Regions from separate parts of the Pseudoalteromonas sp. SR41-4 genome, predicted to be linked through region 2. Evidence: riboswitches for the same ligand, from Rfam matches in the RefSeq annotation. Region 2 holds a riboswitch; the other holds the start of a gene.
What was found. Region 2 has a riboswitch for lysine ahead of lysC (lysine-sensitive aspartokinase 3). Riboswitches for the same ligand answer to the same signal wherever they lie in the genome.
Positions count from the first base shown of each region.

Region 1: linked by a shared signal. The riboswitch ahead of dapA (4-hydroxy-tetrahydrodipicolinate synthase) and the one ahead of lysC (lysine-sensitive aspartokinase 3) in region 2 are both predicted to bind lysine.

Region 1 is NZ_JACJEI010000007.1:190,388-197,404, forward strand. Features, by position in the region: gene H5180_RS08185 (PLP-dependent decarboxylase) at 1-583, opposite strand, end outside; gene H5180_RS08190 (2,3,4,5-tetrahydropyridine-2,6-dicarboxylate N-succinyltransferase) at 583-1,323, opposite strand; gene dapA (4-hydroxy-tetrahydrodipicolinate synthase) at 1,339-2,223, opposite strand; lysine riboswitch at 2,356-2,549, opposite strand; gene H5180_RS08200 (DNA-3-methyladenine glycosylase I) at 2,740-3,441, shown strand; gene H5180_RS08205 (YdiU family protein) at 3,450-4,865, shown strand; gene H5180_RS08210 (OmpA family protein) at 5,333-6,397, shown strand; gene acnB (bifunctional aconitate hydratase 2/2-methylisocitrate dehydratase) at 6,675-7,017, shown strand, end outside.
Region 2 is NZ_JACJEI010000022.1:72,051-79,067, reverse strand. Features, by position in the region: gene H5180_RS16465 (sodium-dependent transporter) at 1-267, opposite strand, end outside; gene H5180_RS16460 (4'-phosphopantetheinyl transferase superfamily protein) at 421-1,164, shown strand; gene lysC (lysine-sensitive aspartokinase 3) at 1,141-2,544, opposite strand; lysine riboswitch at 2,622-2,793, opposite strand; gene nhaD (sodium:proton antiporter NhaD) at 2,908-4,155, opposite strand; gene H5180_RS16445 (hypothetical protein) at 4,334-5,614, shown strand; gene H5180_RS16440 (condensin complex protein MksE) at 5,620-6,165, shown strand; gene H5180_RS16435 (ATPase) at 6,165-7,017, shown strand, end outside.

The DNA of each region.
Region 1 (7,017 bases), on a different contig from region 2:
TGCTGAGCATGTTGCCCCATTGAAAAATATGCAGGCCATCAAAGCTAAGCGCTGGGTAGTCGCTAGTATTTAGCGCTTGCCATTCATCGCAACCTAAACCAAATGGAGTAAGGCTATCGCCACCAAGTGGGTTTTTTTCCCCTTCAGGCCAGCGTAATTGCACTCGCAGTAATACCTGTAACTGACAGTTTTGTAAGCTTGCTTGCTCGTTAAGCCAGCGTACTTGATTAAGGCTTTCGGCAACAAAGGTACGTACGCCGCGCGCAATAAAGTGTTTAATTTGTTTTGGGCTTTTGGCAGGCCCTGTATTGAGCACGCGCTCGCTGTTAATACCTTGTGCCAGAACTTGCTCAAGTTCGCCTTTACTTGCTACATCAAAGTTAAAACCCACGTTATCTAAGCTTTGAATGACTTTAGATAATGGATTAGCTTTTACGGCATACCACAGTTTTACCTCAGTTTGCGCCACTAATCGCGTTAAGTGTGCGTTTAATGTATCAAGGTCGTAAATAAAAAATGGTGTATCAAGCGTAGTTGATAGCTCATCAATGGCGGTTTTAACTGGCGTGCTCAAAAAGCTCATTAACGTAAAACCTCTTCAAGCAGCAATGATGCATCACTTTGTTCATCACGGTATTTTACAATTAATGCACACGACATACTTAATCCTTGCTCGCGGGCCCAAGTATTAGAAGCTGGACGAGAGCCTGGAATAACAATCGCGTATTCAGGAATAGGCTCGCCTTTAGCCAGCTGGCGCTCATTAACACAGTCATAAACTGGAATAGTTGCTGATAAGCGTACACCTGGTGCGAGCACCGCGCCTTTTTTCACTACTACGCCTTCAACAATCACGCAACCTGCACCGATGAATGCATCGTCTTCTACCACCACCGGGCTTGCACCAATAGGTTCAAGTACACCGCCTAGTTGTACTGCAGCGCTTAAATGTACATTTTTACCTACTTGCGCACACGACCCCACTAACGCGTGGCTATCAACCATAGTGCCTTCATCGATAAACGCACCAATGTTTACATATGCTGGTGGCATAATAATCGTGCCCTTAGCAACGTGTGCGCCACGGCGAACGCTTGAGCCACCAGGTACCATACGCACTCCTGCATCGGCTGCAAAACCTTGTGGTGCTAAATTGTGTTTATCAACAAAGCCACCTGGAAATTCGGTATTAGTGCCATTTTTAAACGCTTCTAAAATACCTTGTTTTACTGCAACGTTAGCATGCCATTGGCCGTTGTCGTCTTGTGTTGCTGCGCGCACTGCGCCCGATTCTAAATTATTTAGTAGTTCTAACCAGCTCATTATAAAAACCTGTATTTAATGCCAAGATAAAATGGTGTTGTTTGCGTTGTTAATACAATCAGTTTGCGTTAACTCAAGATGCGTCAAAGGTGGACGTAAGTACGGGCTGTTAATTCGCCCTTGTAAATGCATCAATACTTTGACGGGGATAGGGTTTGCGACAGCAAACAAGCTTTGAATGGCTTGTGACCAGTCGGCAAATAAATTGGGGTGTTGACCGCTGAGACTTCGTTTTACAAACTCATGGGTTTGCACAGGCCATGCATTAGCAGCCACAGAGACTAAACCTTTTGCGCCAGCCTGGGCAAAGTAAGGCATCAGTGCATCGTCACCGCTAAAAATAGCTAAATTAGGTGCGACTTTTCTAAAACCTTCAAATTTAGCAATGTCGCCACTGGCTTCTTTGAGTGCCCACAAGTTTTTATGGTCTTTTAAGTTGCTAATTACGGCCGATGGAATATCAACAGCACTGCGCCCTGGTACGTTATAAAGCATGCAAGGATGTTTACTGGTATTAAGTAAGCTTTCAAACCAATGTGTTTGGCCTACTACGCCGGGCTTAGCGTATAAGGGAGTGCCCAGTAAATAGCTATGAATGGGTAACTGATTACAGTATTCAACCCAGGCAATTTGTTGCTTTAGGTTTATACCGCCTACTGCAACCATCAGTGGTACTGTTGGCGTTAATTGGCACACGTGTTCAACAATCGCTTGTTGCTCTTTGAGTGTTAGTGCGAGGCCTTCGCCAGTGCTACCAAGTAATAAAATACCATTGTTAGCCACTTGCTGCTGTGCAACTAACTGATCAAGAGTGGCATAGTCGACTTCACCAGCGTCAGTAAATGGCGTGACGAGTGCCGTCCACAAAGGGTAGTCATTTAAATTGAAGTTATTGATCATCTCTCACGAACTTATAAGTGATTCGAGGAGTTAATAAGCTTTTATGATTGGAGCCACATTAACGTCGTTCGAACTAATAATTCGAAGAGCGAATGGGCTTAATATAATAGGGCGCTATGGCCTTATTACGCTAAGACCAGAAGCTCTCCACCAAATATTTTAACAGCCAAGCTGTTATTGGTGACAGTCGCTGGGATTCAACCCAGTCGCCCGAAGTAAAACTTCACAAAAAGTGTTACTTCTCGGCGTTAATTCCCCTCACGTATGATCACTGGAGTGTGTGCTCCTCACATACGTTACCTGAATAACGCACCTCTTCTAGCCCATGGTGTAAGTTTTATCGTTTAAAACTCACACCTTTAATAGGGGTAATACGGAAGATTAAAGCATTTTAGCCGTCTAGGTGTCAAGGCTGGATATTTTTAAGTTTATTTTTAGCTGCAATGTGCTCCTGACATTTTTTTACAACGTAAATAGCGTTACAGTAAGCGTAATAACAAGCAGTGGTAGTGAGTAATGGAAAAATTTCAAGATATATATCAACGAGCGGCACAGCGAAAAGGTAGCGAAGTAATGTTACAGCACTTACTTGTTGCCCCTCAAAATGCAAAGCAATTAACTGCTTTACCTGATGATGCATGGCTTGAAGAGTTTACCCGCAAAATTTTTCAAAGTGGTTTTTATTGGTCAGTGATCAACAATAAATGGCCAGGTTTTCGGGAAGTATTTTGGGATTTTAGTGTGGCTAAATTATTAATGATGCCGCCAGATATGCTTGAGCAAAAAGCCACCGATGAGCGAATCGTTCGTAACTTTAAAAAAGTGCAAACGATCCCAGAAAATGCGTATATGATCCATGAAGTGGCAAGTGAACATGGCAGTTTTAGTCAGTTTATTGCAGATTGGCCGAGCGACGATATTATTGGTTTGTGGGGGTATTTAAAAAAGCATGGTGCGCGTTTAGGTGGTAACACCGGCCCTTATGCATTGCGAACCTTAGGGAAAGACACTTTTTTATTCTCGCGTGATGTAGAAAGTTATCTCCGTGCTCATAAGATAATTGATGGCGGTTTACAAACTAAAAAGTCACTTACCAGCGCTCAACATTTTTTTAATGAATTGCAGCAACAAAGCGGATTAAGCCTTCAAGAGCTCAGTTTGTTAGTTGCATACAGCGTGGGCGATAATCGCGTTGGCATACAAACAACCCAAGCCTAAGGAATACTATGAAATTAGTTGCTCGTTACACCCAGATTGCTGATGATTTTGCTGTGGCTGATCAGCCAAGTGCTGTTATTGCTCCAAACTTACTGCTGTGGAACGATACGTTAGCTAGGCAGTTTAATATTGAGGTTGCCACATCAGAACGTGCGGTAATTTTTTCTGGTAATCTTAATAACAGCGATGTTGCTGCTGTGGCATTAGGTTACTCAGGGCATCAATTTGGACATTTTTCACCGCGTTTAGGTGATGGGCGAGCACATTTATTAGGGGCTGTCACTGATCAGCAGCAACAGCTTTGGGACATTCAACTCAAAGGTTCTGGTGCTACGCCATTTTCACGAGGAGGTGATGGCCGTTGCGCAATCGGTCCTGCGGTACGTGAATATATAATGAGTGAGGCAATGCACGGGCTTGGCATACCGACGACACGTTGTTTGGCAGTTGTTGCCAGTGGTGAAACAGTTTACCGTCAACCACCACAACAAGGAGCCATTGTTACCCGCGTTGCTAGTAGTCATATACGTGTCGGTTCGTTTCAGTATTTAGCTGCGCAAGGTGATGTTACTGGTTTAAAAACTTTAGCTGATTTAGCTATTGAGCGTCATTATCCTGAGATAAAGTCTACGGGCTCTGCGCGTTATTTGGCATTTTTAACTGCGGTGATTGAAAAGCAAGTTAGCCTGATTGTTAGCTGGATGCGCGTTGGTTTTATTCATGGAGTAATGAATACTGATAATACGCTCGTCAGTGGTGAGACCATCGATTATGGCCCTTGTGCAATGATGAATCAGTTTGATTTTGATACTGTATTTAGTTCTATTGATCGCCAAGGCCGCTATGCTTTTGGCAATCAACCTAATATTGCTAATTGGAATTGTGCACGTTTAGCTGAAAGTTTAATTCCTTTAATTAGCGATGACGAAGAGCAGGCTGTTGAGCTACTAAGCCCATTAATAAATGGTTTTGCTGAGCAGTTTCATCAAGCTTTTACACAGATGTGGGCGAAAAAGTTGGGCTTTGATGGTCATCAAGATGGTGATGCTGAATTAGTATCCGAGTTATTAACTTTACTGAAAACTCATCAGCTTGATTACACCAATACTTTTGACTCCTTAACAGAATCACTGCAAGGTCAGACTGCTATTCCGAGTGACTTGGCTGGTTGGTCTATTAAGTGGTTAGCCAGAACAAATACGCAAAGCTATCAGCTGATGCGCCAAGCCAACCCACGCTTGATCCCGCGTAATCATATCGTTGAAAGCATAATACAGCAGTATGAAAGTACTGGTGAAAGCAGCATGTTAGATGAATATTTAACGGCCTTGAGGTCGCCTTACCAATTGTTGGCAAGCCCTGCATTTTGGTACTCACCGCCTGTCGATATGGACACTAATTACCAAACATTTTGTGGTACATAATAACAGCATCAATTATTGTTATTTGTCGCTGTTCGTAAATTGAACGGATACGAACGAATTGATGCTACTTATTCATCCAGATCTTTAGTTAAAAGCTGTTATTTATTAATAATTATAAGAAATAAATATGCTTAGCTACTTGTTGATTTAAAATTAACCAATATAATGCACCCATTAACTTCAGCATTTAAATTTTTAAAGCCAAATATATTGGAAACGTTGTTTCTGAAATAGTAGTGATAGCAATTACAATGCTGACAATCGATGTATGTGTAAGTTAGGTAAAGTCTTTTATCTGAACTATAATGTAGAGCGCTTTATTCTAATAAATATTTAAATTGCAAAATATATGCATTTAAACGTTTTTGTTAAGTAATGATTAACTAAAGATACGGTACTCTGTAATCAAACTTATTGAGCTAGGGTTTCTTAGCTACAATTTTAATTGTGAAAATGGGAAGGAAACAATGAAATTAAAATCACTTACTATTGCTTTAGCACTAGCTGCAACTAGCGCTTCAAGCTTCGCGGCTGAAAAAGAAGGTTTCTTTATCGGTGCTTTTGGCGATTATTATGATGCTTCATGGGAAAATGTCCGTGGTAGCGCAGGTACTAACGTTGATGATTCAACTGGTTGGGGTGCGGAAATTGGTTATCGTTTTAACGATTACTGGAGCGCGCGCTTAGAATATGCTGATATGGATTTTGACATTTCAAATGTAAATCCTGCTATGAACGCAACAAGCATGGACGGCGATCGTTTAGGTATTGATGGTCTTTATCACATCAACGGCGGCCCTTTCTATGGTATTTTCGGTCTTAAACAAATCGATATTACAGAAAACCTAACTTTTGCTAATGTGGGTGCTGGTTACCAACATTATTTCACTGATAATTTCGCATTTAATGCTGAAACATCTATTTACCAAGGCCTTGACCGTGGTTACACAGATGTAGGTGCTAAACTTGGCCTTAGCTATTTATTTGGTAAGCAAAGTTCAGCAGCTGAGCCAGTTAAAGCTGCTCCAGCTCCAGCTACAGTAGTACCTGTAGCGGTTGCTCCTGTTGATAGCGATGGTGATAACATCCCTGATGCAGATGACCAATGTGCAAACACACCAATGACAGATGCTGTTGATGGAACAGGTTGTACTCTATATGAAGACCGTGAAGTAACTAAGAGCTTGTTAGTAACATTCCCTAACAATGCGTCGGTTGTTGCTGGCAAATATGACAGCGGTATTGAAAAAGTTGCAGGCTTCTTAAAAGAGCACACAGATACAACAGTATTACTTGAAGGTCATTCTTCTGCTGTTGGTAAAGCAGATTACAACAAGTGGTTATCTAAAAAGCGTGCTGATGCAGTTGCTGCTAAGCTAATTGCTGATGGCATTGCTGCAGATCGTATTACTACTGTTGGTCTAGGCGAAGAGCGTCTTAAAAATACAGACAACACACCTGCTGCACACGCGGAAAACCGTCGTGTAGAAGCACACATTAAGTCAATTGAACGCGTGAAAGTTGAGCGTTAATAGCATTTGATTTATTAAAAACCCGGCAATATGCTGGGTTTTTTTATGCCTAATAAAATAGTAATGATTCGCAGTTAATTAACATTCATGTGAATGGTGTTTTCCTTTTTGACTATTCATAGTATTTATAGTGAGTATAAAATTTTGCTTGATTGCATGGACTTTCATCTATATTTAAAAGCTTTATAATTAATCGTCAGAATACTATAAGTATTGAGTAATTTTTCGCGAGAACGCGTATTACTGAATACTTTCACGTCACCAAGAGGGCAATATTGTGCTAGAAGATTATCGTAAACACGTAGAAGAACGTGCCGCGTTAGGTATCGTACCAGCGCCATTGGATGCTCAGCAAACGGCTGATCTTATCGAGCTAGTTAAAACACCAACTGCAGGTGAAGAAGAGTTTATTTTAGACTTATTAGTAAATCGCGTGCCGCCAGGTGTGGATGACGCAGCTTACATCAAAGCTGGTTTTTTAGCCGCAGTTGCTAAAGGTGAGGCAACTTCACCACTAATTTCAAAAGAAAAAGCAGCTGAACTATTAGGCACAATGCTTGGCGGTTACAACATCGCCCCCATGATTGAGCTACTTGACGAAGAAGCGCTTGCGCCAATCG
Region 2 (7,017 bases):
GCCTACTTGCGGTGCTTGCTCTTGCCATGCTTGTCTAAGTGCTTTAACCGGATTAGCTTGCGCTTTATGACCTAAGTACAACTCAGTGTATAAAGCTGGCAAGGCTAAAAAAAAGATAACTATAAAATAGACTAGTAAAAACGCGCCGCCGCCATGATTTGCCGCTTGCGTGGGAAATCCCCAAATATTACCTAATCCAACTGCAGCGCCAGAAGCTGCTAAAACAAAGCCAAGGCGGCTTTGAAAACCATCACGCAATTGTGCCATACATCTACAAATCTGTTATTATTTTTCATTATTGTGAATTAAACCATATTTAACTCTCACAGAGTAATAAATTTGCCTTGGCTTAATTAACCAGCGCACAACCGCACAAAATATAAACATGTTTGTTCTTTTATCACTTTAATTGTGGATTTTATGCCTGCGTTATTTTTTCAACAGCAACTCGTTATCACCAAACACAGCGTGCAGCCGTTCAATGCGAATACTATTTTATTATTTGACGCCCAGCAGTTAAATGTTGATGAATTTGATTTAAACGCACTATTAAGCCCGTTTGAACTGACGGTTATCACCCGTAGAAAAAGTTACAAAGCCAAGCAAGAATATTTAGCCACTCGGCTACTGCTTAAGTATTTGGTAAAGCAAACGATGCCACAATTTCGTGAGCTAGCAAATAACCATATTAGCTCTGAATTTGACCAGCAAAGCAGTAAATTACTGCTACATATAACTGACAGTGACACTGTATTGCGTAGTTGTTTATCCCACTCTAATGGTTTTGTGGGTGCTGCATTAAATTTAGAACGAATTGAATTTGGTTTTGATATTGAAAAAATAAACCTGAAGCGCCCATTTGCAAAGCTCGCTAAGCATTTTTATCATCTTGATGAGGTAAATTTAATAACGCAAGATCAGCAAAGCGCAGAACGATTTTTTAGAATATGGACCTTAAAAGAAGCACTTGCCAAAGCCACCAGCCAACCAATTGCAAAATTACTCAGCCCTAATGTATTTACTGAACTTGAGCGAGCAAATTTAACAGCGCTGAGTTGTCAATATCATGAGTTTGATATTAGTGTGGTAAGTGACAAGAGCACTGACTGGCAGTGCTCTGTGGTAAATTCTACCGCCCAATTACGCGGCGTTTTGAACTTCTAATAAACGGCTGTGGATCGCTTGCACAACAAAGTCTGACTCGCTCTGCTCCACTAAAAAGCACAGGTTATGTTTACTTGCGCCATGACAAATTAAGCGAATATTAAAATCGCTTAATACATTCATTAAGTTAATTTCTTGCTGACGTAATTGAATTTGTGAACCAATTAATGCCACTAAGGTTAAATTGTTCTCAACCGACACGTGGCAAAACTCCGCTAACTTATCAAGGCATTCTTGATCAAGCTCAGGACGCGAGGCATTTGGCGCATTATCTAAAGTAATTGCAACACTTATCTCAGAGGTAGTTACCAAATCAACCGAGATATTAAACTCACTTAAAATTGTAAACACGTGAGCTAAAAAGCCACTAGCCAAAAGCATTTCAGGGCTTTTTAAGGTTAACAATATTTGATTTTTACGCTGCGTGACAGCACGAATTCCGGGGATTTGTGATTTCTCACGTTCGATCCAGGTACCACCACGTCCAGGCTCACGGCTAGAACCAACAAACACACTAATATGGCTGCGGCTCGCAGGTAAGATAGTTGCCGGATGTAATACTTTCGCCCCAAAGGTAGCCATTTCGGCTGCTTCATCAAAACTTAAACGCGCAATCGGCGTAGCCTTAGCACATAAGCGCGGATCGGTGCTAAAAATGCCCACGACATCAGTCCAAATGTGCACGCTTTTAGCGTTTATAGCTTCGGCCAGTAATGCCGCACTGTAATCTGAACCACCACGACCAAGTGTGGTAGTTTGACCATGCGCGTCACTGCCTATAAAGCCTTGAGTTACAATAACCTGTTCAGCTAATAACGGAATTAAATGCTCTTTTGCGGCCATTGCTGTTGCAGCTACATCTGGGGTTGCTTTAGAAAACTGGCTGTCGGTTTTTAATACCTGTCGCACATCAAAACGCACCGCATTTAAGCCATTTAAACGCAGTACCTGAGTAAATAAATAGGATGATAAACGCTCACCAAAGCTCAATAACTCATCATGTTGTTGCTTTGATTTTAGTGGCTCACTGGCAAGTGACTTAAAAGCTTTAATGGTTTCATCAAAGCCATGAGCTAAATCAGCATCCAATGACAGCTCATTTAAAATAGCTTCTTGAATAGCAATAACGCCAGCAATGTTCTCATTGCGCTCTTCTGCTGATAAATCTTTTTTACATAAGGTCACAAGGTGATTAGTCACTCCTGCGCTGGCACTAACGGCCACTACTCGTACGTTGTTATCGGCTACAATAATTTCACTGCAACGGCTCATCGCTTCAAAGTTAGCCACACTGGTGCCACCGAACTTTGCGACTACGTAGTCTGATTTTTGATTTTGTGCTGACTGTTGCAAGTTAGTTGCAGCTAATTGGGTATTCATGTCGTCTCCTTTTGTGGCATTCATACCACGATAAAACAAGAAGAACTTGGCAAGGGGGTGCTCGATAAGAAAAGTCCACTGCCAGAAGCTCTCCACCTAATTGGTGACAGTTTTGAGGATTCAGCCCCATAAACCGAAAAACCACTGTGACGTCCAGTTGCTTTCCTCGGCGAGTACTTCCCTCCTTAATGATTACAGGCATACGTCGCCTAACATTAAGTACCTAAGTACCGCACCTCTTCTGAATGTTAGATTAATTACGTAAATTATTAGCAATTAAATAACAAAACCCGCTATTAAGCGGGCTTTGAAAGTTATCGTTTAGACGTCTAGCTGTCAAGTTGTTTTAAATAATAAAAGCAATTAAATAAAACTACCTGCTAAATACGATCCCATATAACCAATTGTATAAGCGATTAATAAATACACCGACATACGTAAATAACTCATAAAGGTAAGCGCTTTTACTTTACTCATAGCGATAATACCGGCAGCCGAGCCAATAATAAGCATGGACCCACCCACTCCAGTTGCATACGTAAACGACAACCATTGTTGTGGACTCATCACTATTTCAGCTTTAAGTAACGCAGCCGTTAGCGGTACGTTGTCAACCGCAGCGGATAATATACCCATTAAATAATTAGCGTATTGTGCTGGCATTAACTCGTAAAGGTGAGTGAACTTACTGAGCATACCGACTTCTTTCAGGGCGCCTACAAGTAATAATACGCCAACGAAGAACAGTAAGGTGTCGTATTCTATTTCGCGAATATAATCGATGATTTTTTTATTCACATCTTTTTTGCGCATTAAAAATTGCGCTACTAAAAACATCAACGACAAACCAAATAAGAAAGTTAACAAAGGCGGCACATGATAAAGCACGCTTAACGTTAATGTCCCGACAATCGTTGATAAGAAAATCACTGCAATAGTGATATCTGTTTTCTCAATGCGACGGTCCTCTTGTTTGGTAAACTCAACTTGGCCGTTGAGTCCAAATGACAGCATAATGGCCAATAGCGCCACGCTAAATAACGCAGGCACAACCAACAATAGCAAGTGACCAATGGTAACTTTGTCATCAAGGAAAATCATCAAGGTAGTAACATCACCGGTAATTAACGACACTCCGCCCGAGTTCACACTAAAGATGATAAGCGTAGCGTATTTAATTAGCTTTTTCGGATCGAGTTTTAACGACATCACCACCGCAAGGGAAATTAATGTGGCTGTGATATTGTCTGAAATCGACGAAAATAAGAAGGAGAACCCGCCAATCAAAAACATCAGTTTGCGTTCGCTAATAGCACTGGGCATTATCTTATGCACAATATTTTGGATAAAACCTTTGGAGTTCAAATAGGCTACAAAGGTCATTGCAGCCATTAAAAACAACCAGAGTGTGGCAATCTCTAAAATATTGTGGTCAAGTTGATGTTGTACGTTTTCGGGGCTTTGCCCGTGAAGCGGCGAGATAAATAAGATAATCCAGCATAAAGTACCAAAGAAAAGCGTGGTTTTGGCCTTGTTTACATGGATAATATCCTCTATAACGATGAGCACGAATGCTAGCGTTATCAGGGTTAGGATAATTGCAGTTACCATGGTGTTTGAACAACCTTTATAAAAATGTAAAAATTGTATGTTATGAGCCGCAGGACGACACGGCGCGCAGTCTAGCACCAAAGAATGTGTAAAACTATTGTCAATTTGCTTTTCTACGACTAATCGCTGAGGCCTAACAAGCCGTCTTTACAAGATAAATTAGGATTTTTGGAGTTTTATGATCCCAGCTAAAAAGTTGCTAAATACCCTAACAGAGCACTGGGGAATGTTAGAGCTGCTATTTAAACGTTTTAAAATGGCTGATTTCAGCCTAAAAGACGTGCAAAATGCGATCAAACAAAAACAACCTACGTGGTCAAATGAGCGCATTTACAAAGAAACCAACCGCCTTTTAAACCAAGATATTATTATTCCCTTGGCTAAATCGTCACAACTTGAAATTAACCGTGCAATTGCAGATTTTGCCACTTTTTTATTGCAGGAAGAACATTTAGGCTTGGCGCAAGAAATTAGCGTGCTGGTTGAAGATTTAGCCCGTTTGGGTAACCGTTTAGACAATGCCGGTAGTATTGAAGACTACGACGAGATGCGCCGTTTTAGCCGCATTATGGATGATCGGGTGCGTAAAATAATGAAATTATTTGCCCACAACGAAAATGCCATTTTAAATATTGTAGAACAAGCAAAAGCTAATAATGCGGTGCAATCATTACAAAAGCGTTATCAAGCGGTGATTGAAGCGTTTGATGAATACATTGAACCAATGCTTGAAATGGTTGATATTCGTGGCGATTTTCATGCTTGTTTTAATACCATCGAAACACAAATCAGTACGCAAATCGAATATATTGAACGCAGCGGTAAAGCTTATCAAGATAAACGCATGCTTGAACGATTACGTACCCGAATTTTAGAAATGCATTTAGTTGGTCGCGAAAGCCTGCGTAAAAGTGCCGATATGCTAATGCCACTGCGTGAAGAGTTGCGCCGTAATAATATGATCACTCGTCAAGCAGCTAAAGTACTTGGTTTAGTACGTAAAAATGGCGTTGATAATATGCTCAGCGCCGTACAACCACATTTTGTCTCTGACACGCAGCGGTTCTCATTGGGGCAACAGCGCCATATGGTCGCTTATATGGCTGCACTTGTTGAGTTTGAACACAGTGAATACGAACTTCCTGATCAACAAGATGTGCCTGCTTTTGTTACGCCCAATATTCCAGATTACAATAATGTTAAAGCAAACTTTAAAAAACGCTTCAATGCTAAACGTAAAAAGCCACAACCATTATTGACCTTTTTAGAGCAAAGCTACCCCGACCTTGAAGCCGATGAAATGCTGTTTTTATATCAAAAGCTGGTAAGTGACACCGATATTGAAATCAATCAAAGCGATGAAAAAATGCGCGTGAAAATTGCCGGGCAACATTTTTCTCTTTTCCCTTTTAATTCTAAGCCTGTTGACTCTCAGCGAACACCAACAGTGGATGAGTAACCGTTATGACACAGATAAATTTAGATGAACTTAGTCATCTACAAGCAATTAATAAAAAATTAGTCACCGGCTATCACATTAGCGAACAAGACACCGTAATGTGGCAAGAGCTTGATCAACAAATTGATCATTACCGCGCATTATTCAGCGCCCTTGGCCACGATTTACAACATGACAGCCGTGGTTTTTATTACTTTGCCAGTGATGAAAGTACACCCAATATGGGGAAAATTTCCCGCGCGATTGCCTTAACCATTTATATCTTAATTGAGCACTATGCAAACTCAGGTAAAGACCCAATGCGTGCCTTATTTGATGAAGTGAATGATTTAGAACTGATGCAAACTTTAGTGCAAATGAACAAGCACTTATTTGATCAACTCGAAATTTTTTCAGGATCAGACCTACGTAAAGACGTGTACTTACGCATGATTCGACTTGGCCTTGCCCGTGAAGTAGAAGGCGGCTTTATGCTGCAAGCACCTATCTACCGTTATATTGATGCCTTAATGGAAGTAAACGAAGAAACCTATATTGGAGAGGACGAATAATGAAAAACCTATACGGCCTCAGTAAGCTGGCATTATTAAACACCGCCGGTTATGCCAAATGTGTGATCCCGCTTGATAAAAGCAGCTCAATTTGTGCACCAAATAACACCGGTAAAAGCTCGGTGATCAATGCTCTGCAATTTCCGCTTATTAATGATTTACGCCTAACAGAATGGGACGGTCATGATTTAGACGAAACCCGTAAATTTTATTTTTCGTCAGATCAATCCTATATTTTACTCGAAGCCGACCTACCCCATGGCCCGGTGGTGATTGGTGTAGCTGGGCTTGGTAAAATTGCCGGTTACGCGCATCAGTTTTTTTGTTACCAAGGCAAGCTTGATCTTGAGCAGTATACTCAAGGTAAAACCATCATTAAGTTCACTAAACTGTTTAATCATTTAAAAGAGCAAGGCTTTAACCCTATCGAGCTTAAAGCGCAAGAGCTCAACGCACTATTAACGGGTGGTGCCACGCCATTTGATGGCGACATTAACTTAAAGATGATCCCGCTTAACAACGTGCAAGATTCGGCAATTTATAAAGAAATTTTCCGCCGTATTTTGAACCTGCATAAATTAGGCGCTGCCGACGTAAAGCGCTTTATGTTACGCGTATTTGAACGCCACATGTCAAACTCAAAGGTCGATTTTTATGAAGTATGGCGTCGCTCCTTTGATAAAGTAAACCGCGCAAAACGTGAGCTAAAAGCACTCGAGTCGATGCAAGAGCCTATCAGCGCCCTTGAATCTATGCTTGAAAACCAAACCGTACTCAAAGGTAAATTAGCCGCATACGCCCCCAAAATTGACCAAGCATTAATCGATTTTGATAGCTACCAAGAGGCGCAAT